2 regions of the Mesorhizobium sp. WSM4836 genome follow, and region 1 is predicted to be linked to the other one. Evidence: predicted binding sites of a transcription regulator. Region 1 holds the regulator's gene; the other holds the start of a gene.
The links. The regulator LexA, encoded in region 1, represses DNA repair genes until DNA is damaged. The targets are predictions, from matches to a motif close to TGTTCNNNNTGTGTTCNG.

Region 1 (12,169 bases):
CAACTCGGCAGGCGTCGCATAACAATAATAGGCCTTGCCCATGCGAACGAGCTCCTCGGCAACCTCGCGATGGCGCGGCGCACGCTCGAACTGCGACACCGGCTCACCGTCCCATGTCAGGCCGAGCCAGGAAAGCCCGTCGAGGATGGCCGCGGTTGCCGCATCGGTGGAACGCTCGCGGTCGGTGTCCTCGATGCGCAGCAGCATCGTGCCGGCTGTGTGCTTGGCATACAGCCAGTTGAACAGCGCCGTGCGCGCCCCGCCAATATGCAGATAGCCGGTGGGCGAGGGGGCAAAACGGGTGACGACCTTGTCGGGCATGGAACTCTCAGGCAGGCGAAGGAAGTGGGTTTGCGGACTTTCGCGCGTTGCGCGTTCATGTAGCATAGGAGGTCGAGGGCGCAAGGGGCAGACCCGATGGCTGTGCGAGGCCGTGGTGCGGGCGAGGGCGAGGACGTTGGCAGCGGCGTCAGCGAACGCTTGCTGTTTGCCACGCCCCTGCCTGTCCTGCCGGCACCGGCCTTGCTGCCGGCTCCACGCTTTGATGCCCGGTCGCTGCCGGCGAGCGACCCAGCAACGGTTCCCGTGCCCGCGGCCGAGCCCATCGTGCGCCTACGCCGGCGTTTCCGCCTCCCGTCACCGTCCCGTCTCCGCAACGGCGTAACCTCGGCGGCCGGCCTGGAGCTCGACCGTGGGGTCGCCTTCCTGCTGGTGCCGGTGTTCCTCGCATGCGGGGTGGTCGTATATTTTTCGCTGGCGGTAGAGCCAGCCTTTCCACAGCCGATCGCAATCGTCGCCTTGGCAGCCGTCTGTGCCGTCGCCTCGCGGTCGTGGCCCAGAACCCGCCTATGCTTCATGGCGGCGTTGCTCTGCGCGCTTGGCGTGCTTGCCGCCAAGGTCGAGACCTGGCGTGTCGGAACGCATATGCTCGGTTCCGAAATCTCGACGCGCCTCACGGGTCGCGTCGTATCGTTCGAGCCCATGGCGAGCGGCCGCATCAGGCTGACGATCGATGTGATCTCGACTGCCAGGCCGACACTGCGCTACATGCCGGAACGGGTCCGCGTTTCGGCGATGAAGATACCGGCTGAGCTGACCGCCGGTTCCGAGATCGCCGGCTATGCGCGGCTGCTGCCGCCGACCGGGCCGGTGCGGCCCGACAGCTATGATTTCTCCTTCGACAGCTATTTCGCCGGTATCGGCGGCAGCGGCTTTTTTCTGGGCAATCCGAAAGTCGTGCCGTCGGGCAGCATGCCGCTTGCCGCGCGGCTTTCTTCCGCGATCGAAGACGCGCGCGAATCCATCGCGGACCATATCCGCAGCGTCATCGGCGGCGCTGAGGGCGAGATTGCTGCTGCGCTGATCGTCGGCGTGCGCGCCGGCATTCCCGAAGAGATCAACGAAGCGATGCGGCGTACCGGCATCTACCACATCATCTCCATCTCGGGGCTGCATATGGCGTTGGTCGCCGGCACCATCATGGCGCTGCTGCGCGGCGCCTTTGCGCTGTTTCCGGATTTCTCATCGCGACGGCCGGTCAAGAAATATGCGGCCGCCGCCGCGCTTTTTTCGATTGCGGCCTACCTCGTCTTTTCCGGCATTGTGGTGGCGGCCGAACGCAGCTTCATCATGTTGGCGGTGATGCTTATCGCCGTGCTGTTCGACCGGGCCGCGCTCACCATGCGCAATCTGGCGATCTCGGCCATCGCGGTCATTCTGGTGTCGCCGCACGAGGTGGTCGGTCCGAGCTTCCAGATGTCCTTCGCCGCGACGGCGGCCCTTGTCGGCGCCTATGCAGGCTGGTCCGATTACCGCGCCGGCAGGGCCACCACGCCGCCGCCCCGGCGGTCGCCGCTACGCTTTGCCGCTCGAAAGGTTCTGCTGGGGATGGGCGGCCTGGCGATGACCTCGATCATTGCAGGGAGCGCCACGGCGCTTTTCGCCATATGGCATTTCCAGCGCGTGGCGCCGCTCAGCCTGCTCGCCAATCTGGCCATCATGCCTATCGTCTCACTGGTCGTCATGCCCTTCGCCGTCCTCAGTGCGCTGGCGATGCCGTTCGGCGCGGACGGGCCTTTCCTCTACGTGATGGGCAAGGGGCTGACGGCGATGATCGCCCTGTCCGGGTGGATCTCCGAACGCTCGCCGATCGATGCGGTCGGGCTGATTTCGCTGAGATCTGTCCTTTTGGTGACGATCGCCCTCGTCATTGCCAGCATGGCGACGACCTGGCTGCGGCTCGTGGCACTTCCTTTTGCGCTCGCCGGCTTGCTAACGACAACGCAGACCCGCGTACCCGATGTATTGATCTCGGAGGACGCACGGCTGGTCGCGCTGCCGATCGGCAGCGGTGAACTCGCGGTCAACCGGGCAGGCCCGAATGAGTTCACCATCGACAACTGGAAACGCGCGCTCACATCAGAGGCTATCGTCGCGCCGGAAACACCTGGAAAGAACGATCCGCAATTCGACATTGCCGATCCGGCCGACCTACCGCCCGGCATGCCGTTCATTTGCACGGACGGTCTCTGCCTTGCCCGGCATCCATCCGGCGCGATCATCGCGCAAGCCAAGGACCGCGATGCTGCAGGGCCAGCCTGCGCCTTTGCCAGCTTGATCGTCATCGACGACGCCACCGCCCATAATCCCTGCTACTACGACCGGCTGGTCCTCGTCGTCACCAAACGGCAACTGGCGCGCGCGGGAAGTGCGGCCGTCTATTTCGATCCACAAGCGGCAACGCGCGCCGAAATCCGTTTCGCGATCGAAAAATCATACCGGCCCTGGCACGTGCAGCGAAAATTTTCACGCGCGGCACGGGGCCTGCCGCCATACCGCAGGGCCGACAAACCCAAAGCTGGCGCCAAGGGCGGAACTCAGTAGCGGCGGATCAGTCCGACGAGCTTGCCTTGCACCTTGACCCTGTCTGGTCCGAAGATGCGCGTCTCGTAGGCCGGATTGGCGGCTTCCAGGGCGATCGAGGCGCCCTTGCGGCGGAAGCGCTTCAGCGTCGCTTCCTCCTCGTCGACCAGTGCCACCACGATCTCACCGGGGCTCGCCGTATCGGCATTGCGGATAATCACCGTGTCGCCGTCGAAAATGCCGGCCTCGATCATCGAATCACCTTTGACCTCGAGCGCATAATGCTCGCCGCCCATGATCATATCCGGCGGCACCGAAATCGAATGCGTCTGGTGCTGGATGGCATCGATCGGCACACCGGCGGCGATGCGGCCCATCACTGGGATCGAAATGGCGGCGACGACATCGTCATCATTGCCGGCTGCAGGGCGCGAAGGGGCCGGCTTGCCTTGCCGAGGACCGCCTTGCCCAAGACTGCCCTGGATGACACTCGGCGAGAACTTGCGTGCCGCATTGAGGCCGGGGGCGATCGAGTCAGGCAGGCGCAGCACCTCCAGCGCACGGGCCCGGTTGGGCAAACGGCGAATGAAGCCGCGCTCCTCCAGCGCCGTAATCAGCCGGTGGATTCCGGATTTGGAAGCCAGGTCGAGCGCTTCCTTCATCTCGTCGAAGGAAGGCGGGATACCGCTTTCCTTCAACCTTTCGTGGATGAACATAAGCAGTTCGTGTTGTTTGCGTGTCAGCATAACGACCCCCAACAGAATCAGAAAAACAAACCCAGAACAAACACTATCTGTTCCAGTTGTGTTCCGCAACTGTTTAAAGTTTAATGAATGCGTTAAGGCTCGGGAAACAAACGACGCCTCTACCGGGGTACCCCATTTTCACCGCCGCGAGCCTCATCGCCTTGATTCTGCTTTCGTTTGCGCTCTTCTGGCTTCCCGAAAGGCCACGCTGGCCTTCGGCCGCCGGTCGGCAAAGGGCACGGAATTGAACTCGTATCGACTCTGCGGTTTGGTCAATGCACCGTGAACGAAACGAACTCAAAACGCCAACCTCGGTTAAGTCCTCGTTTCCACCGCCTGGTCAGGGCGCTTCTCGCCGGTGAGCCTTGCTGCGCGCAACCAGGTATTGGAAGAACAGTCGATGCGTGTCCGGCGTTGCGTTGGATCTTGGGGGAGCAGTCAAATCATGACAGGGATTCCCGATCTCGCGGCCATAAAGGCGATGGATGCCGCGGATCCGCTGCGGGCAATGCGCGACCGCTTTGTGTTGCCGCAAGGAGTGGTCTATCTCGACGGCAATTCGCTAGGAGCTGCTTCACGTGCCGCTTTCGATGAATTGCGCAAGGCCGCGACCGAAGAATGGTCGCATGATCTCATCCGCGCATGGAACACGGCCGGCTGGTTCAACATGCCGCTTGAACTTGGCGACCAGCTCGGGCGCCTGATCGGTGCCGCGGCCGGCCAGACGGTGGTCTGCGACACGACGTCGGTCAACATCTACAAGCTGCTGCACGCCGCCATGGCCATGCGGCCGGAGCGGCGGGTCATCGTCGCCGAGGGCGATAGTTTTCCGACCGACCTCTACATGGCTGAGGGTGTGGTTTCCACGCAAAAAGATACGCTGCTGCGCCTGTCGGGTGTCGACGCGCCGACCATCGAAGAGCTGATCGACGAACGCACCGCCGTGGTGCTGGTTAATCACGTCAACTACAAGTCGGGCGAACTGCGCGATATGCCCGCGCTGACGCGCAGGGCCCAGGAAGCCGGTGCGATGGTCGTCTGGGATCTCTGCCACACCGCCGGTGCGATGCCAGTCGAGCTCGACAAGGCAAACGCCGATTTTGCCGCTGGCTGCACCTACAAATATCTGAATGGCGGACCGGGCGCGCCTGCCTTCATCTATGCGGCTGAGCGGCATCTTGCCGACATCCAGCAGCCGCTCACCGGCTGGTGGGGGCATGCACGGCCATTCGCCTTCGAGCCAGGCTATACGGCCGGCACCGGCATCCGCCGTTTTCTGTGCGGCACCCAGCCGGTCCTGTCGATGCGCACGCTGAAGGGCGCGCTCGACGTCTGGAACGATGTCGACATGACGGCAGTGCGCAAGAAGAGCATCGCGCTGACCGATCTGTTCATCGAGCTTGTCGAGGCAAAGTGCGGCACTTACGGGCTCACGCTCGAAAGCACGCGCGACGGGAAAAAACGCGGCAGCCAGATTTCATTCATGCATGAGCATGGCTACCAGATCATGCGCGCGCTGATCGAACGTGGCGTGATCGGCGATTTTCGCGCGCCATCGACGATGCGCTTCGGCTTCACCCCGCTCTATGTCGGCTATGCCGATGTCTGGCAGGCCGTCGAAGTGCTTGAGGACATCCTGCGCACCGGTGGGTGGAAGGATGCGCGCTTCGCCATCAAGGCGGCTGTCACTTGAGATTGATGCGAGAGCTCGAATCTTGAGGCTGACGACGACGCGCCGCACGATGATCACGGCTACGTTGCAGGCCATATTGTCCGGGGAGGGCGCAGGGTGTTCGAACATCACATTGCCGATTGGGACAACGCCTATGCCAACGGCGCCAACATAGCCGGCAGCGATCGCTGGCCGGCGGCCTGGGTCGAGCCCGCGCGGGTTTTCCGCGACGTGCTTTCGACCGAGGGCAGGGCGCGGCTCGACTTGGCCTATGGCGATAAACCACGCAACCGGCTCGATCTTTTCCTGCCGGCCACCAAGCCCGAGGGGCTCGTGGTGTTCGTCCATGGCGGCTACTGGATGGCATTCGACAAGAGTTTCTGGTCGCATCTTGCCGCTGGCGCTGTTTATCGCGGCTATGCGGTGGCGATGCCGTCCTACACGCTCTGTCCGCAGATGCGCATCGGCGGCATCGTCAAGGAAGTCGGCGCGGCGATAGGCAAGGCGGCGGCGATGGTCGCAGGGCCGCTGATGCTGACCGGGCACTCGGCCGGCGGCCATCTTGTTAGCCGAATGGTTACGGCGACGACGCCGCTGGCGCCCGAAGTGGTCCGGCGCGTTCGTCATGTGATGTCGATCTCGGGAGTGCACGATTTGCGCCCGATCATGCGCACTGGCATGAACGAGACGCTGGCGATCGATGAGGCCGAGGCGCAGGCCGAAAGCCCGGTGCTGCTGCGCCCGACGGACAAGGCCCGCCTGACCTGCTGGGCCGGCGGCGGCGAGCGCGCCGAATTCCTGCGCCAGAGCGCGTTACTGGCCAATATCTGGATCGGCCTGGGTGCCGCGACCAGCTCGGTGGTCGAGCCTGACCGACATCATTTCAACATCATCGACGGTTTGGCCGATCCAGACCATCCGCTGACGCAAACCTTGATCTCGGAGTGAGGAGGTTCAGCGTAACATCAGCACGTCGCAGGGAGCGCCCGCCGCCGCGGCAGGCGCGAACGGCGCGCGAACGATCAGCCCGTTGGCATCGGCCAGCATTTTCAGCATCGAGGAGTCCTGGATGCCGAACGGCGTCGCCACGAGCGTATCGGCGTCGTCTGTGACAACAGCCCGCACATAATCTTGCCTGAGATCGTTGGCCGGCATGGCAGCACCGAGCCGTGCCTGACGCATATCCTGCTGAAAGGCGCGGCCGCCGAGCCGCGCCAGCAGCGGCTTCAGGAAGAGCTGGGTGCAGACCAGGCTCGCCACCGGATTGCCGGGCAGGCCGATGCAGCGGATCTTGCCCAGCCGCCCGAACATCAGCGGCTTGCCCGGCCGCATGGCGATCTTCCAGAAATCGAGCGTCATGCCTTGCCCGGTCAGCACGTCATGGACGAGGTCGTGGTCGCCGACCGAGGCACCGCCCAGCGTGACGATGACGTTCGCGCTAGCCTTCACCGCCTTTTCGACCAGCGCAGCGATCGCCTCCCTGCGGTCCGGCGCGATGCCGAGGTCGAGAGCGCGCGCACCGACCGACTGTGCGGCGGCGGCGACGCCATAGGCATTTGACGAGATGATCTGGTCGGGGCCAAGATCGCTGCCCGGCGGCAGCAATTCGTCGCCGGTGGCGATGAGGGCGACCAGCGGCCGTTTGACTACGCCGACCTCGGGGTGGTTGGCCGATGCCGCCAGCGACAAAGCGGCCGGATCGAGCAGGCGGCCTTTGGGGAGCAGGACATCGCCCTTGGCGAAATCGAGCCCGAGGCGGCGGATGTTGCGCCCCTGCACCGTCGGCTCCGTCACTTCGACGCTGCCGCCGCCGAGGTTGCGGACGTTCTCCTGGATGACGACGGTGTCGGCGCCTTCGGGAAGCGGCGCGCCGGTGAAGATGCGCACGGCCTGCCCCTGCTGCACCGAGCCGGAAAAGCCGCGTCCGGCCGGCGCCATGCCGACCACCGAAAGCCTTGCCGGTACGGACGCGATATCAATCGCCCGCACCGCATAGCCGTCCATGGCGGAGGCGTTGAACGGCGGCTGGGTGCGGAGCGCCACAACCGGCTCCGCCAGCACGCGGTCAGCAGCATCCAGCAGCGCGACGGGTTCGCCCGGCAGCGCTGCTGCGCCGTCCAGCAGGCGCTCGAGCGCCTCGGCAACGGGGACCTGCGCCATTATCGGCCTGCCTCGGTGGCCCCGTCTCCGGTGATCTTGTAGTCGCCGGATTTGCCGCCGCTCTTTTCAACCAGCCTGATGCCGGAGATGACCATGGCGCGGTCGACCGCCTTGGCCATGTCGTAGATGGTCAGGCAAGCGATCGAGACGGCACTCAGGGCCTCCATTTCAACGCCGGTTTTGCCTCTGACACGGGTCAATGCCGTCACCTTCAGGCCGGGCAACGCTGTGTCCGGCTCGATATCGACAGATATCCTGGTCAGCAGCAGCGGGTGGCAGAGCGGGATCAATTCATGTGTCTTCTTGGCCGCCATGATGCCTGCAATGCGAGCGGTGCCCAGCACGTCGCCCTTCTTGGCATCCCCGGCGAGGATCATGTCCAGCGTCTCGGCCCGCATCGATACGAAGCCCTCCGCGACAGCCGTGCGCACCGTCTCAGCCTTGTCGCCGACATCGACCATGTTGGCTTCGCCGTGCGCGCCAAGATGGGTGAGGGCCGCCGCCATCGTCAGATCGCCTCTGCCGGCGCCTTGCCCGTCAAAAGCAGGCGCGTTGCCGCGGCCACGTCCTGTTGACGCATCAGGCTCTCACCGACCAGGAAAGTGGCGATGCCGCTCCGCTCCAGCCGTCGGCAATCGTCATGCGAAAAGATACCGCTCTCGCTGACCAGAAGGCGGTCGGCCGGCACCATCGCTACCAGCCGTTCCGAGGTCTCGAGGCTGGTTTCGAAGGTCCGGAGATTGCGGTTGTTGATGCCGATCAGCCGCGACGACAGCTGCAGCGCGCGTTCCATTTCAGCCTTGTCATGCACTTCGACCAGCGCGTCCATGCCGAGCCCGAAAGCTGTCGCTTCGAGTTCTCTTGCCAACGCGTCGTCGACGCTGGCCATGATGATCAGGATGGCATCGGCACCCCATGCCCTGGCCTCGTAGACCTGATAGGGGTCGAACAGGAAATCCTTGCGCAAGGCAGGCAACTCGACCGCAGCGCGGGCACTGGTGAGGAATTCGGGGGCGCCTTGGAAGGAGGGTGCGTCGGTCAGCACCGAAAGGCAGGCGGCACCGCCTTTCGCATAGGCCCTGGCCAGCGCCGGCGGATCGAAATCGGCACGGATCAGGCCTTTGGATGGGCTAGCCTTCTTGATTTCGGCAATCAGCGCGAACCTGCCGGATTTGCGCTTTGCTTCAAGGGCGGAAAGAAAGCCGCGCGGCGCGTCCGCATCCGTCGCCCGTGCCTTGATTTCGGCGAACGGGACGCGCGCCTTGGCCGCCGCGATCTCGTCGCGCTTGTAAGCCTCGATCTTGCGCAGGATGTCGGACATGGTTTTAACCGTTCGAAATCTCGACCAGCCTGTCGAGGACTTTCAGCGCGCGGCCGCTGTCGATGGCCTGCGCCGCCGTCACCATGCCGTCGGCAAGCGTCGTCGCCTTGCCCGCCACCACCAGCCCGGCACCGGCATTCATCAGCACCGTATCGCGAAAGGCGCCAGCAGCGCCGTCTAGCATGTCGCGCAGTGCCTGGGCGTTGTGGGCGGCGTCGCCACCGCGCAACTCGTCCTTGGTGTGACGCTTTAGCCCAACGGCTTCCGGAGTCAGCACAAAGCTGCGGATCTCGCCGCCGGCCAATTCGGCGACCTGCGTCTCGCCGGTGGTGGTGATCTCGTCATAGCCGTCGCCATGGACGATCCAGGCATGGTCGGCACCAAGCGCCTTCAACGTTTCTGCCACTGGCATGATCCATTCGGGCAGAAACACGCCGACCATCTGCCGTCTGACACTCGCCGGATTGGAAAGCGGGCCTAGCAGGTTGAAGATGGTGCGGGTTCCGAGCTCGACGCGGGTCGGGCCGACATGCTTCATCGCCGGGTGATGCGCCGGCGCGAACATGAAGCCAACGCCGGCCTCGTGAATGCAGCGGCCGATCGTCTCCGGAGGGATGTCGATCTTAACGCCCAATGCGATCAGCACATCGGCGGCGCCGGTCAGCGAGGACAGTCCGCGATTGCCGTGCTTGGCGACGGGCACGCCGCTGCCGGCGATGACGAAAGCGGATGCGGTCGAAATGTTGACGCTGTGCGAATTGTCGCCGCCGGTGCCGACAATGTCGATGGCGCCCTCGGGAGCTTCGACGCGCAGCATCTTGGCGCGCATGGTGGCGACGGCGCCGGCAATCTCGCTGACGGTCTCGCCGCGCACGCGCAATGCCATCAGGAAGCCACCGATCTGGCCGGGGGTAGCATCGCCGGACATGATAATGTCGAAGGCTTCGCGCGCCTCCTCGAAGGAAAGGGCGCTGCCGGCGGCGACCTTGGCGATGTGGATCTTCAGCGCGCTCATCTGGCCAGAGCTTGGGTTACGGCCGTCTGATCGATGCGGACGTCATATTGCGTCTGCAACTGCGCCACCAACTGGTCGAGCAGGTCGTCGGACATGCCGGATGTGAAGGACTTCTGTGCGTCCTGGGGTACTGAGCTGGCGTCGGCCCCGGCGGGCTCGAATACCTCGGCAACCTTGAACAGGATCTGTCCGTCGCCGGTGGGCGAGGGGATCAGCCCGGTGCCGCCTTCGCCGACGCCGAACATCGCGGCGGCCCCTTCCTTACCGAAATCGACGTCGTCAGCATCGCGCTTGACACCGCGCTTGGTCTGCTTTTCGAGCTTGAGCTCACCGGCGATCACCTCGAGCGGGGCGCCGGCCTTGAGACGCTTCTCGAGCTCCTGAGCTTTTGCGGTGAGCCGTTTGGTGGTTTCCGCCGCGGTCCAGTGGGCCACGACCTTCTGGCGGACTTCGTCCAGCGTCCGGTCGCGGGCCGGCGTGATTGCGCTCACATCGTAGAAGACGAAGCCGTTATCGGCGGTGGTGAGACCTTCATTGTCGGTTCCGGGTTCGGATTCGAACACCGCCTTGATGAGCGCCGGCGATTCCGGCAGGTCTTTGACGATGCTTCCATCCGGCCGTTGGCCGGTGCGGTCGATGGCGTCGATGGTGACGACCTTCAGCTTCAATTTGGCGGCTGCCTCGGCGAGCGAGCTGCCCGAGGCGCGCGTATCCTCGTAATTGTCGTGCACGTCGAGCAAGATGCGGCTTGCCTCGCCCAGTGCCAGGTCCTTGCGGATCTGCTCGGACACTTCGGCCAGCGGCTTCACCACTTCTGGCTTGATCTCGGTGACGCGCAACAGAACGGGGCCAAAGGCGCCTTGCACGACCGGGCTGACTTCATTGACGTTGAGCTTGAAGGCAGCATCGGCAACCGCCTTGTCGGCGATCTTGTCCTTGGCCAGCGTGCCGAGCAGCGTGTCGGCCGGCGTCTTGCCTTCGGCGGCGACGATCTTGTCGAAGGTCGCGCCGGTCCTGAGCGAATCGAGCGCCGCCTTTGCGGCATCAGGCGTCTTGAATACAAGCTGCTCGATGGTGCGCATCTCCGGCGTGGTGTAGCGCGCCTTGTTCTTGTTGTAGTCGTCGCTGACCTGTTGGTCGGTCACCGCGCTCAAATCCATGATGTCTTGCGGTTCGAGCCTGACATAGGAGAACTTGCGGTATTCGGGCGCGGCGTAGGTTTTCTTGTTTGCCTCGAAATAGGCCGAAAGCACGCTGTCGGACGGCGCTTCTATCGGCTCGACAAGCGATTTCGGCAAGGTCAGGTAGTCGATGGTGCGATCTTCGCCGCGATAGAGCGCGACCGCCTTGAAGAATGTATCCGGGGCCTTGAGGCCGTCCGAAACCGCCTCGACGATCTGCTGGCGGACCGCCACCTGGGCGCGGTTCTTCAAATAGTCTTCCGGCCGCATGCCGATCTGCCGAAGCAGGTACTCGAAGGTTCTCCTGTCGAAGGTTCCGGCAGGCCCTTTGAATGCCGGGTCTTCACGCGTCAGTTCGGCCAGCCGGTCCTTTGACAGGCCGAGGCCGAGCTTGCGGGCCTGCTCGTCGAGGACGGCGCCCGACACGAGTTGCGCCAGCACCTGGTTGTCGATGCCGAGCGCCGTCGCCTGCTCACGGCTGATGCGCTGGCCGAATTGCTGCGACATGACGCTGAGCTGGCGATCGTAGGCGAGGCGGTATTCGTTGATCGAGACCTTGGTGCCTCCGGCCGTAATCACAGCGTCATGGCCGGCAAGACCGCCCATCAGCCGCCCCGAGATGCCCCAGATGGCGAAGCTCAACACCAACAACGACAGCAGCAGTTTCGCGACCCAGGTCCCCGCCGCGCTTCTCAACATACCAAGCATGAGCACTTCCGATTTGTGCGCATTTCGCATGCGCCGAGTCTGAAACAAGCGCAATAGCGCCCTTCCTGCCCACTGTCGATTGCTTTGTGGCCTGATTTTGATAGTGAAGGCCAGCTGGAAATTGCCCGGAGAAACAAATCCCATGACGCCTGGAATCCGCCCGCTCGTCGCCGGAAACTGGAAAATGAACGGCACCAGCGCCTCGCTCAACGAGCTCAGGATGATCGGCAACGGCTTCATGAGCGGGCTCGACGCCGAGACCGAAACGGTTGTCTGCGTGCCGGCGACCTTGCTTGCGCACGCCGCCGAGATTCTATCGCGCACGCCGGTGCGGGCCGGCGGGGAGGATTGCCACACCGAGGAAAGCGGCGCCTATACCGGCTGCATTTCGGCCGAGATGCTGAAGGATGCAGGTGCCAGCCATGTCATCGTCGGCCATTCCGAATGCCGCGCCGATCGCAAGGAGGACGATGCCATTGTGCAGGCCAAGGCCTCGGCCGCATG
Region 2 (12,169 bases), on a different contig from region 1:
GATGACGATCCGTGAGCGATGCGCCTTTTGGACAATGGCCTCGAAATTCTCATGGATCTCGGCGAACACCGATTCCGAAGGCACGAACATGAAGGCGGTATCCTGCGTCTCGCCCTGGATCAGGTATTTTTCGGCGATGTCGCGGACATGCACCTCGATGTCGCGGCGGAAAGCCTGAGCGGCGGACTTCTGCAGGTCGGCGCCTTCGGCGGCACGGATGGCATTCCAGGCCTCGAGCGGAAACTTTGCATCAATGGCAAGCGACGGTGCGCCGTTCGGCATCTTCACCAGGCAGTCGGGCCGGCTGCCATTCGACAAGGTGGCCTGGAATTCATAGGCGCCGTGCGGCAATCCGTCGGCGACGATTGCTTCCATGCGCGACTGCCCGAAGGCGCCGCGCGTCTGCTTGTTGGAAAGGATCGCCTGCAATTGCACGACCTGGCCGGCCAGCGACTGGATGTTGCCTTGCGCGATATCGATGACCGCCAGCCGCTCTTGCAACTTGGCGAGGCTTTCATGTGTCGATCTCGTCTGCTCGGTCATGGTCTGGCCCAGGCGGCCGGTCATGGCATCGAGACGCTGGCCAATCGACTGTGTCAGTTCCGCCTGGCGCGCGCCGAACACTTCCGCGATGGCGCCCATGCGGCCCTGCATTTCCGCCTGGCTTGCCAAGATGCCGGCCATCCGCACCTCGGCGTCGCGGGCATGGTCGGCGGCTTCGGCGGCCGCCACCGCACGCGCCTTGGCCGATCGCCAGAGCGCAACGACGAGCGCCACGAACAGGCCGAGGAACAGCATTGCGCCGAAACCCAGGGCATGGCCGAGCGTGATCGTGGTGGCGCCGAGGCGGGCGACAGGTTCGGACAGGATGGTGGCCAGATCGTTCATGCCGACAGCATAGATGATTCGGTGTGCCGGCACAGATCAAAACGTGAACGACCCAAAGGCGTCCCGGTTGACGCTTTTCCTGCGAGGTCTTAGGTGAGACGCCATGTCGATCAAGCCGCTTATCATCCTCCCCGATCCCGTCCTGCGCCAGGTTTCAAAACCGGTCGAGCGTGTCGACGGCGATCTGCGCAAACTGGCCGGCGACATGCTGGACACCATGTATGACGCGCCCGGCATCGGCCTCGCGGCGATCCAGGTTGGCGAACCCTTGCGCATGCTGGTGATCGACCTCGCCAAGGAGGACGAGACGCCGGCACCACACGTCTTCATCAATCCCGAAATCCTCGAAAGCTCCGACCAGCGTTCGGTCTATGAGGAAGGCTGCCTGTCGATCCCCGATTATTATGCCGAGGTCGAGCGGCCGGCGGCGGTGCGGGTGAAATATCTCGATCGCGACGGCAAGCTGCAGGAGATCGAGGCCGAAGGGCTGATGGCGACCTGCCTGCAGCACGAGATCGACCATCTCAACGGCGTACTGTTCATCGATCACATCTCAAAACTGAAGCGCGACATGGTGGTCAAGAAGTTCAAAAAGCTCGCCAGAGACAAGGCGCCGGGCAAGATGGTGGGGTAAGGCGATGGTCGATATGCTGATCAGAAATATTCCCGAATCCTTGAAGCATGAAATCGAACAGGCCGCGCAGAAGGGCGGCCAGAGCTTGTCGGGCAAGGCGATCGACCTTTTGTTGAAAGGCATGACCGCCGAAAGGCAAGCTGGGCTGATACCGGGTCTTTCGCCATGGGACGTCATCCGCGGGGCATTCGCCGCCGAAAACGCAATTGACGACGAATTCGGCAAGATCACGGACGAAATTGAGGCAGAGAGGAAAGGCGACTTTGGTCGCCGACCTGCAATGTCCGCGACTTCGACGGGCTTGACCTGAAGCTCGTAAACCCGTTTGAAGCGGGCGCCTGACCGACTTGGCGGACGACTAGATCGGATCCCGGAACAAAATGCCCCTGCGTGTCATCTTTATGGGTACGCCTGAATTCTCGGTGCCGACCTTGCGGGCGATTGCGGGGGCAGGGCATGAATTGGCAGCCGTCTACACGCAGCCGCCGCGCGCCGGCGGCCGGCGCGGGCTTGAGCTGACGCCGTCGCCGGTGCAGCGCGAGGCGGATCGGTTGGGGGTCGAGGTTCGCACGCCGGTGTCGCTGAAGAGCGAGGCGGAGCAGGAGGCGTTCCGCGCCTTGCGTGCCGACGTCGCCGTGGTCGTCGCCTACGGGCTGCTTCTGCCCAAACCCATTATCGAGGCGCCGCGGCTCGGTTGCCTCAACGGTCACGCATCGCTGTTGCCGCGCTGGCGTGGCGCTGCCCCTATCCAGCGCGCCATCACGGCCGGCGATACCGAGACGGGAATGATGGTGATGCGGATGGAGGAAGGCCTCGACACCGGGCCGGTGGCAATGGTTGAAAAATGCGCCATTGGACCCGACATGACGGCCGGCGATCTGCACCACCGGCTGATGGTCTTGGGTGCTGCGCTGATGGTGCAAGCGCTCGAACGGCTGGAGCGGAATACGCTGACATTTACCGCACAGGCGGAGGTGGGGGTGACCTACGCCAAGAAAATCGATAAATCGGAGACTCGCATAGACTGGCTGCGACCTGCCGGCGACGTGCACAACCAGGTTCGCGGCCTGTCGCCCTTTCCCGGTGCATGGTGCGAGGCCGAAATCGGCGGCCGCGTGGAACGGCTGAAACTGCTTCGCTCGACGCTCTCGCAAGGCGCCGGCGAACCGGGAGGAATTCTCGATGACCGGCTGACGGTCGCCTGCGGGTCAGGCGCGATCAGGCTGGTCGAAGTTCAACGTGCGGGCGGAAGGCCCATTGCCGCGCAGGAGTTTCTGCGCGGGGCCAAGCTCGAAGAAGGAATGAAACTGTCATGAGCATGATGTCCATACGGGCGGCGACGCCGCGGGACCGCGAGGCGATCCGCCTTGTCGAAGAACACGCATTCGGCCAGCAGACGGAGGCCGGACTGGTCGACGCGCTGGTCACCGGCGGTGATGCCGTCGTCGAACTGGTGGCGGACGAAGACGGGCAGGTAGTCGGCCATATCCTGTTTTCACGGCTCTTCGTGCAGAATGGCGGCAAGAGCTTTCCGGCGGTGGCTTTGGCGCCTCTGGCGGTCGAGCCGTCGTTCCACGGCACCGGCATCGGCGGTGCCCTGGTCCGCGAGGCGCATATCCGCCTGAAGGCTACTGGCGAGACGCTCGCCGTGGTGCTCGGTGATCCGGCTTACTATGGACGTTTCGGCTACACCCGCGCCCTTGCCGCGAAATTCGAGAGCGAGTATCAAAGCGAGGCTCTGCAGGCGCTTGCCTGGGGCGAGGCGCCGGAAACTGGCAGGCTGGTCTACGCCTCGGCTTTCGGCTCAGCCCTCGCCGCCTGATTTCGCCTCGATCCGGGAATGCCGCGTTTTCGCCTCGACATCGAATATGACGGCAGTCTCTTCGCCGGCTGGCAGCGCCAGGCCAACCAGCCTTCGGTGCAGCAGGCGATCGAGCAGGCGATCGAGAAGTTCTGTGGTGAGCAGGTTTCGCTGCGCGCCGCCGGCCGCACCGATGCCGGCGTCCATGCGACCGCTCAGGTGGCGCATGTCGATCTGATCAAGGCATGGCCCAGCGAGAAGGTGCGCGACGCCGTCAACGCGCATCTGCAAGCGGCCAAGGCGCGCATCGCCATCCTGAAGGCCGCCATCGTGCCGGATAGCTTCGATGCGCGTTTCTCGGCGATCGGTCGCCATTACCTCTACCGCATGGTCAACCGCCGCGCGCCGGCGGCGCTCGACAAGGGCAAGATCTGGTGGGTACCGAAGCAGCTCGACGCCGGTGCCATGCACGAAGCGGCAAAGGTGCTGCTTGGCCGGCATGATTTCACAACCTTCCGCTCGACCCAGTGCCAGGCCACCAGCCCGGTCCGCACGCTCGACCGGCTGGAGGTCAGCCGGTCGGGCGATTTGATTGAGGTCCGCGCTTCGGCGCGGTCATTCCTGCACAACCAGGTGCGCTCGATGGTCGGCTCGCTCAAACGTGTCGGCGAAGGCGGCTGGACCATCGCCGACCTCAAGGCGGCGCTCGAGGCGCGCGACCGTGCGGCCTGCGGTCAGGTGGCGCCGCCCGACGGGCTGTTTCTCGTTGGCGTCGATTATCCGACGCCTGGCTGATCCGGCACGCTGATCCCGAGCAGCGCCTGCAGGCCGAACAGGACGATCAGCGACGCCACGAACATACCGGCAAAAACAGCGCTGCCGACAGCCGCACCCCTGCCGATCGCGACATTGGTCATCCGCCAGGTCAGTACCATTGACAGCGCGAACAGCAGCAGCGACACCAGTCCGGAGACTTCGTTGGCCGACGTCAGGAAAAGCCGGATCAACGCCGCCGGCAGCATCATCCAGGCGATGATCGCCGAGGCCCAGTTGCTGGCCACGACATAATGCACGAAACGGCCGCCGACACCGACCCGCGGCGCCACCAGGGCGAGGCCTATGAGTGGCAGCACCCATGCGCCGATGTCGACAGTGGCCAGGCGGATCAACATGCTGAAACGGCCGACGAATGCATTGGGGTCGCCGATCTCGTTGGCAATACCGACCCAGCCGACGATCAGTGCCGGGGCCGCGACGACGATAGCAAAAAAGGAGTTCCAGAAACCGTCCGCCGAAAGGTCGAGCAGGCGAAATCCGTCGGCCTTGCCGAGCATCAGCCGCCAGGCACCGGCAAGCGAAGCGTAGGTTTCATCCGCTGAAAGCATCACTAGGATATGTCCCGCGCAAACCAGTCTTCAACGAAGCGCAGATAAATCTGCGTCAACGTCTCAAGGTCGGCAATCGCCACGCGTTCGTCGACCATGTGCATGGTCTTGCCTACAAGGCCGAATTCGACCACCGGACAATAATCCTTGATGAAGCGTGCATCGGAGGTGCCGCCCGAGGTGGAGAGCGCCGGGTTCCTGCCGGTCACCGCCTTGATCGAGCCGCCAAGCGTCTCGATCAACCTGTCGTCGCGTGTCAGGAAAACATGGCTCGGCCCGTCGCGCCAAGCGATCTCGTAGTCGACCGGCGACTTCTTGCCGGCGCGATATTTCTTGCGTTTCGCCGCCCGGTCGAGGCGGTTGTGGATCTCGGCCTGGATCGTCTCGGCGGTCCATGTGTCGTTGAAGCGGATATTGAAGGTAGCTGCTGCCTTCGCCGGGATGACGTTGGTGGCAGGATTGCCGACATCGATGGAGGTCACCTCAAGATTGGTCGGCTGGAAATCCCTTGTTCCGTTGTCGAAGACGGGATGCAGCAAGGCGTCGACCAGCGTCACCAGGCCGCGCACCGGATTGTCGGCTAGCTGCGGATAGGCGGCGTGGCCCTGGCGGCCGTTGACGACGACCGTGCCCGACAGCGAGCCGCGCCGGCCGATCTTGATCATGTCGCCGAGCGCGTCGGGATTGGTTGGCTCGCCGACGATCGCAGCATGCCATTTTTCGCCCTTGGCAGCCGCCCATTCGAGCAGCTTCGTCGTGCCGTTGATCGCCGGCCCTTCCTCATCGCCGGTGATCAGCAGCGAGACCGACCCTTTCGGGCCGCCCTTCTGCGCGATGTGCCGCGCTACCGCTGCGACGAAACAAGCGATGCCGCCCTTCATGTCGACGGCGCCGCGGCCGAACATCTCGCCATTGGCGATATCGGCAGCAAAGGGCAGGTGCGTCCAGGCTGTTTCATCGCCCACCGGCACCACATCGGTATGGCCGGCAAACATCAGATGCGGGCCGTTGCCGGAACGCCGTGCGTAAAGGTTCTCGATGTCAGGTGTGCCGGATTCGGAAAACACCGGGCGCTCGACGGCAAAGCCGAGCGGCTTCAACATTTCTTCCAGCGCGCTCAGCACACCGCCTTCGGCGGGTGTCACGGAAGCGCAGCGGATGAGAGCAGCCAGATTTCTGGCCGGATCGGTAGGCAGCGTCATGGGCAAAAGCGATAGTCGAAAGCGCAAGGCCTGTCACGGCCAGACATAAGGGCCAGCCATGCCGCCGACATTATGGTTTTCATGCCGTATAGTTGCGGCAAGGCCTCTCGACCAGGACAGGGCCATCGCATGGTCACGCGTGGCAAGACAATCGCAATCGCCGGTGCCGGCAGTATCGGCTGCTATGCCGGCGGCTGCCTGGCACTTGCCGGGCGGAAGGTGGTTCTGCTGGCGCGACCGCGCATTGAGCAGTCCCTGCAAAAAGGTGGATTGCGCATCACCGACCCTGATGGCCGCGACCGTTCCGTCAAGCCGGAGGCATTGTCGGTCACCACCGATCCTGCCGCGGCATTCCCCGGTGCCGATGTCGTCCTGGTAACGGTCAAGAGCGGCGCGACGCAAGACATGGCCGGGCTTATTGCGGCCCATGCCCGACCGGATGCGGTGATACTCAGTCTGCAGAACGGCGTCGACAATGCCGATAAATTGCGAGCCCTTCTCACCGCCCGGCGGGTGCTCGCGGGCATGGTGCCGTTCAACGTGGTCCAATCGCCGGAGGGCGAATTGCCGCTTCGTCTGCACCGCGCCAGCCGCGGCAAGGTGATGATGGAACAGGGTCCGACAGGCCTTGACGAACTGCTCGACGTCGACGGGTTTGACGTCGCCACACATGGTGACATCGAAGCGGTGCTATGGGGCAAGCTGCTGCTCAACCTCAACAACGCGCTGGTGGCGCTTTCCGGCCTGCCGCTGGCGGCAGAGCTTGCCGATCGCCGCTGGCGGCTGATCCTGGCCGGCCAGATCGACGAAGCGTTGGCGGCAATGACGGTGACAGGCATCGAACCCGCTCGCGTCGCCGGCCTGCGTCCGGCACTGCTGCCGAAAGTGCTTCGCTTGCCCGACTGGCTGTTCAAGGTCTTGGCGCGGCGGATGCTTGCCATCGATTCGGCCGCGCGTTCCTCGATGTGGGATGACCTTCAGCGCCGCCGGCCGACGGAGATCGGCGAATTGCAAGGCGCGGCCCTGCGTTTGGCCGAGAAGGCCGGCACGCCGGCGCCTTTGCTGAAGCATGTCACGGCACTGGTGCGCGCGGCCGAGCAGGAGAGGCGCGGATCGCCCGGCCTGACGCCGGAAACCGTCGCGACGCTCAGATCGTAGCCCGCACAGGTGCCCAGTAACGGCCCTTGCCGGTGCGCTTGGCTTCGTAGAGCGCATGGTCGGAACAGGTGAGCAGGATTTCCGGATCGCCGCCGTCGGCGGGTGCGAATGCGCTGCCGACGCTCAAGCCGACATGGATGGCGGAGCCGACCCCGAGGTCGAAAGGCACCGAGACCTTTTCGATGGCCCGCTTTGCCAGGTAGGTGGCCTCGATCTCCGAGGTTGCGGGCAAAAGGATGACGAATTCGTCGCCGCCGATACGGAAGACCACGTCCCCCGGACTGAAGCCACGCTTCAATCGTTCGGCCACCTTGCGCAGCAGCACGTCGCCGACGGCGCTTTCCAGTCGAGCGCCCCGTGCCGGCCGACACAGTCTTCGCCGGCATGCTGGGCCAGGGTGATTAACATTCGCTTAGAGCATCCGGCGCAAAACAGGGCTTTCAGAACCACCCGCTCCGCCGCTTCGCGAAATAGCGCATGACGAAATACCCGATGGCGCTCAGGATTCGGCCGGTGCGTTGGTGCGCTTGCCGTAGCGGTTGGGGCCGGGTTGCCCCGGAAACAGGCAAAGCACGAGGAAAGCGACGATCGAGACAACCGGCACGAACAGCACTAGCGCCGCAACGCCCGGCTTGTCGAGGTCGTGCAATCGCTTCACCGCCAGCACCACGTTCGACCAAAGCGAGGCAATGAAGGCGATGAGGAAAATGAACGACCACATGTTGCTCTCGGTGGTGCCTTCCGGCACCAGCGTGAAACGGTAGAGCGGGAAGGCCTGTATGATGGCCACCAGCAGTCCTCCAAGAAAATAGGCCGCGCGGCTGACGCGGCCCGAAGCTTTGAAGAAAAGCCAAATAAGGTCTGATCTGTCAGACAAGCGAATTCCGTCCGTATTCGTTGAGAAAGATCAATCGCGAAGCAATTCGTTGATCGAGGTCTTGGAACGGGTCCTGGCGTCGACCCGCTTGACGATGACGGCGCAGTAGAGGCTGGGGCCGGGCTCGTCGTTTGCAAAAGGTTTGCCCGGCAGCGAGCCGGCGACGACGACGGAATTAGGCGGCACCTCGCCGTAAAACACCTCGCCGGTGGCGCGGTCGACGATCTTGGTCGACTGGCCGATGAAGACGCCCATGCCGAGCACCGAGCCTTCGCGCACGATGCAGCCTTCGACCACTTCGGAACGGGCGCCGATGAAGCAATTGTCCTCGATGATGGTGGGACCCGCCTGCATCGGCTCCAGCACGCCGCCGATGCCGACGCCGCCCGACAGATGCACATTCTTGCCGATCTGGGCACAGGAGCCGACCGAAGCCCAGGTGTCGACCATGGTGCCGCTGTCGACATAGGCGCCGACATTGACGAAGGACGGCATCAGCACGGCGCCGGGCGCGACATAGGCGGAGCGGCGCACGATCGACGACGGCACGGCGCGGAAGCCGGCCTTCTCGAAATCGACGGCGCTCCAGCCGTCGAATTTCGAGGGCACCTTGTCCCACCATACCGCCTGACCGGGACCGCCCTTTATGATCTCCATCCGGGTGAGCCGGAAAGACAGCAGCACCGCTTTCTTCAGCCACTGGTTGACGTGCCATTTGCCGTCGGCCTGCCGCTCGGCGACGCGGGCGACGCCCCGGTCGAGCAGGTCGAGCGCCGATTGGATGGCCTCACGCGTCTCGCCGCGGGTTGCGGTCGAAATCGTGTCGCGTTCCTCGAAGGCGTTCTCGATAATCTCTTCGAGGCTCGCGAGATCGGGCTTCGACATGAATTCGCTCCATTACCAAGCTGTTAAGGGCCGGCGCCTTAACCTGTTTGAAAGTCGCGCGGACCCTATGTGAAGGCTTGGGGAGGGTCAATCGCGGCAGCGTCACGGGACGGCGCAAGTGAATGATTGGACGGGTAAAGCAAATATGACTCCCATGGAAAAGGCGGGATGGACGCCGCTGCCGCATTCGGACGAGGATCTGGAGCGGTCGAGAAGCGTGCCGGACACGCCGCAAACGCGCGCGGAGACATATCGGCTGGCCTGGAACGATCCCGACTTCATGACGCGGCGCGAGTTGCGCGCGGTCAGGCTGCAGCTCGAACTGCTGAAACCGGAGATGATCCTGGCCGAGCGCGGCATCCAATCGACCGTCATCCTGTTCGGCGGCGCCCGCATTCCCGAGCCCGGCGGCGAAGCCTGGGCGGCCAAGAACGAGACGCAGAAGAAGAACCTCGAGCAAAACAGCAAATATTACGACGAGGCGCGCAAATTCGCCCGCCTCTGCTCACAGCAGTCGGCCACCTCGTACTATCGCGAATTCGTGGTGGTGACCGGCGGCGGGCCGGGTGTCATGGAGGCCGGCAATCGCGGCGCCGACGATGTTGGCGCGCCGTCGATCGGTCTCAACATCGTGCTGCCGCACGAGCAGGCGCCAAACGCCTACGTGACGCCGGAACTCTGCTTCAACTTCCACTATTTCGCGGTCCGCAAGATGCATTTCGTCATGCGTGCCAAGGCCGTCGCGGTATTTCCCGGCGGCTTCGGCACGATGGACGAGTTCTTCGAAACGCTGACCCTGATCCAGACCGGCCGCATGGAACGCGTGCCGGTCATTCTGTTCGGCAAGGCTTTCTGGGCAAGGGCAATCGACCTCGATTTCCTCGCCGAGCAAGGCACGATCACGCCCGGCGACCAGGATATCATCGATTTCGTCGACACCGCCGACGAGGCTTGGGCAATCGTCAGCCGCTTCTATGACTTAGGGGAGTAGGGGAGTAGGGCAGTAGGGCAGTAGGACAATAAGGCGTTTGCAGTCTCCGCTTTCCAAACCAATTTCCCCTACTCCCCTACTCCCCTACTCTTACGAGTATCGCCGTGAGAAAGCCGGCGAGATCGTCGGTGACGAAGTCCACATCGTCCTCGTTGGCCGGGTCACGTTCCCAAATTTCCGAGAAGGTCGGCTCGAAATTGCGCGGCACCACCAGCACCGTGGTCATGCCCAGCGATTTCGGTACCGACAGGTTGCGGGCGAGGTCTTCGAACATCACCGCATTTTGCCCGGCAACGGCGTGGAGTTCGGCAAATTTCTCGTAGGATTGCCGCGCCGGCTTGGGGTTCAGTCCAGCTGCGACGATATCGAAAATATCGTCGAAATGCTCAAGAATGCCTAACTGCCGCGCGGTGCGTTCGGCGTGCCGGCGATCGCCGTTGGTGAAAATGAATTTACGGCCGGGAAGCTGGCGTATGGCGGTGCCGAGGACGGGATCTGGCACCAGCCAGGAATAATCGATGTCGTGGACCTTCTCGAGGAAATCATCGGGGTCGATGCCGTGGCGCGTCATCAATCCGTTCAGCGTCGTGCCGTATTCGCGGTACAGCTCCTTTTGCAGCTTGCGTGCTTCCTCGCGCGGCAGCGTCAGCAATTCTCCGACATAGGCGGTCATCTTCACATCGATCTGCGAGAACAGATTCGAATGATGCGGGTAAAGCGTGTTGTCGAGATCGAACACCCAGTCGGTGACATGGGCAAAGCGGGCGGGGTCGGGAAGCGTGGTCATACCGTCCTTATGGCACGAAACGATCTTTCTAACAGGAGGTTTATCCACAACCTATGCGCGCTCTGGGTGGTGAAAATGGCGCGATGATTAAAATCTTAGGCATCGCCGAAAGGTGACATTCAGCGCTTGCTGGGACCAAGACGGACCAGTGGGAGCAAGCGATGAATCGCATAGTTCTGAAGTCTGCCGCCCTCGCTTTCGCCTCTGTCGCGGTCTCGCTTTTGCTGACGCTGATCGTCGTGCCGGCAATGGGTTTTCCGATCAATCGCACCATCTGGCTGACATCCACCGTCTGCCCGCTGGCCCTTGCCTGGGGCGTCGGCGCGTATACGTTCTGGCAGGGCGAAAGGTTGAAGAGCGCGCATCGCGAGCTCGCCCGAGCCCATGCCCAACTCGCTGCCGCGCACAGGCGCTTGGCGGAAAAGGCGAGCCGCGACGACATGACCGGAATGCTCAACCGCGAAAGTTTCTTTGCCGCCCTCGACGGCTCCCGGCGTAAATCCGATCGCGGGGCATTGCTGATCATCGATGCCGACCATTTCAAGACCATCAACGACAGCTACGGCCATCTGATCGGCGACGATGCGCTGCTCCTGATTGCAAACGCGATAGAGCGTGGCGTGCGTAGCGGCGACGTACTTGGGCGCATCGGCGGTGAGGAATTCTGCGCCCTTCTGATTGGTGCCACCGAACACGAGGCCAGGCGCGTCGCCGAGCGCATCCGGCGTGAGGTCGAGCGTATCCGGTTCCGGCCCGTCGACGAACGAACGGTTCCGCTGACAGTCAGTATTGGCGGCATCACCTGCGGCAGGGACGCCGCAGTGTCGGAGCTGATGCGCGCCGCCGACCAGCGACTTTACGAGGCCAAGCATCGCGGCCGCAATCTGTCGATCGTCGACCGCGATATTTCCGAAGCCGCCTGAGCTCGGCCCGAAAGCTTCTGCCGGTAGAATTCCACCCTGTCTGCATTCAACCCGCGCCGAGGCCAGACTGTCAAAATCCGAAGATGGCGATGCGGAATAGCAGGGCGGCGGCCGCCAGTGCGACCAGAGCGATGCGAGAGCCCCAGCCATACCACTCCATCGCCAGCTTGGCGTATCTGAACTCCTCGGCCGGTGTGAGTGGGCCGCCTGTTGGGGTCTGGTTCATTTTTCACTCTTTGCAAGCCGCATGGGCCTTGCCTTGCGCCTGATGCAGCATATTACTATAATGGCTATAATGTTAGGCAGATTGATAGTTAGATGATCGAAATAAACTCGTCAAGCATGAATCGGGCCGACATGAAGACCGCCATCAGCCTTGCCATTATGGGCTGGCAGGACGCGACGCAGGCTTATGACGAGGCAGTGGGCGATAGGCTTGGGCTGAGTATCGCGGAACGCCATTGCCTGGCGCTGCTCTATGGCGGCCCGCGATCGGCTGGCGAGGTCGCGGCCGCAACAGGGTTGACGCCGGCTGCGGTCACCGCGCTGATCGACCGGCTGGAGGCGCGCGGCCTGCTGACACGAACGCGCAGCCTCGAGGACAGGCGCAAGGTGGTCATAGAGGCGACGGAACTCAC

Region 2: AC0L2P_RS04605 (DNA recombination protein RmuC) is a predicted target of LexA. The motif match lies at 921-938, and genes of this name have one in related genera.

Annotation. Positions count from the first base shown of each region.
Region 1 covers NZ_JBVVQF010000004.1:158,795-170,963, reverse strand. Annotated here, with positions in the region: gene gltX (glutamate--tRNA ligase) at 1-321, opposite strand, end outside; gene AC0L2P_RS06925 (ComEC/Rec2 family competence protein) at 418-2,883, shown strand; gene lexA (transcriptional repressor LexA) at 2,877-3,608, opposite strand; gene kynU (kynureninase) at 4,054-5,301, shown strand; gene AC0L2P_RS06910 (alpha/beta hydrolase) at 5,398-6,228, shown strand; gene AC0L2P_RS06905 (molybdopterin molybdotransferase MoeA) at 6,235-7,440, opposite strand; gene moaC (cyclic pyranopterin monophosphate synthase MoaC) at 7,440-7,946, opposite strand; gene trpC (indole-3-glycerol phosphate synthase TrpC) at 7,949-8,761, opposite strand; gene trpD (anthranilate phosphoribosyltransferase) at 8,766-9,776, opposite strand; gene AC0L2P_RS06885 (SurA N-terminal domain-containing protein) at 9,773-11,665, opposite strand; gene tpiA (triose-phosphate isomerase) at 11,808-12,169, shown strand, end outside.
Region 2 covers NZ_JBVVQF010000003.1:71,709-83,877, reverse strand. Annotated here, with positions in the region: gene AC0L2P_RS04605 (DNA recombination protein RmuC) at 1-888, opposite strand, end outside; gene def (peptide deformylase) at 992-1,522, shown strand; gene AC0L2P_RS04595 (plasmid stabilization protein) at 1,536-1,832, shown strand; gene fmt (methionyl-tRNA formyltransferase) at 1,909-2,838, shown strand; gene AC0L2P_RS04585 (GNAT family N-acetyltransferase) at 2,835-3,344, shown strand; gene truA (tRNA pseudouridine(38-40) synthase TruA) at 3,363-4,118, shown strand; gene AC0L2P_RS04575 (transporter) at 4,100-4,708, opposite strand; gene dapE (succinyl-diaminopimelate desuccinylase) at 4,711-5,910, opposite strand; gene AC0L2P_RS04565 (2-dehydropantoate 2-reductase) at 6,040-7,068, shown strand; gene AC0L2P_RS04560 (GGDEF domain-containing protein) at 7,058-7,393, opposite strand; gene AC0L2P_RS04555 (DUF805 domain-containing protein) at 7,568-7,945, opposite strand; gene dapD (2,3,4,5-tetrahydropyridine-2,6-dicarboxylate N-succinyltransferase) at 7,976-8,830, opposite strand; gene AC0L2P_RS04545 (LOG family protein) at 8,976-9,821, shown strand; gene AC0L2P_RS04540 (pyrimidine 5'-nucleotidase) at 9,898-10,608, opposite strand; gene AC0L2P_RS04535 (GGDEF domain-containing protein) at 10,770-11,531, shown strand; gene AC0L2P_RS04530 (hypothetical protein) at 11,602-11,757, opposite strand; gene AC0L2P_RS04525 (MarR family winged helix-turn-helix transcriptional regulator) at 11,850-12,169, shown strand, end outside.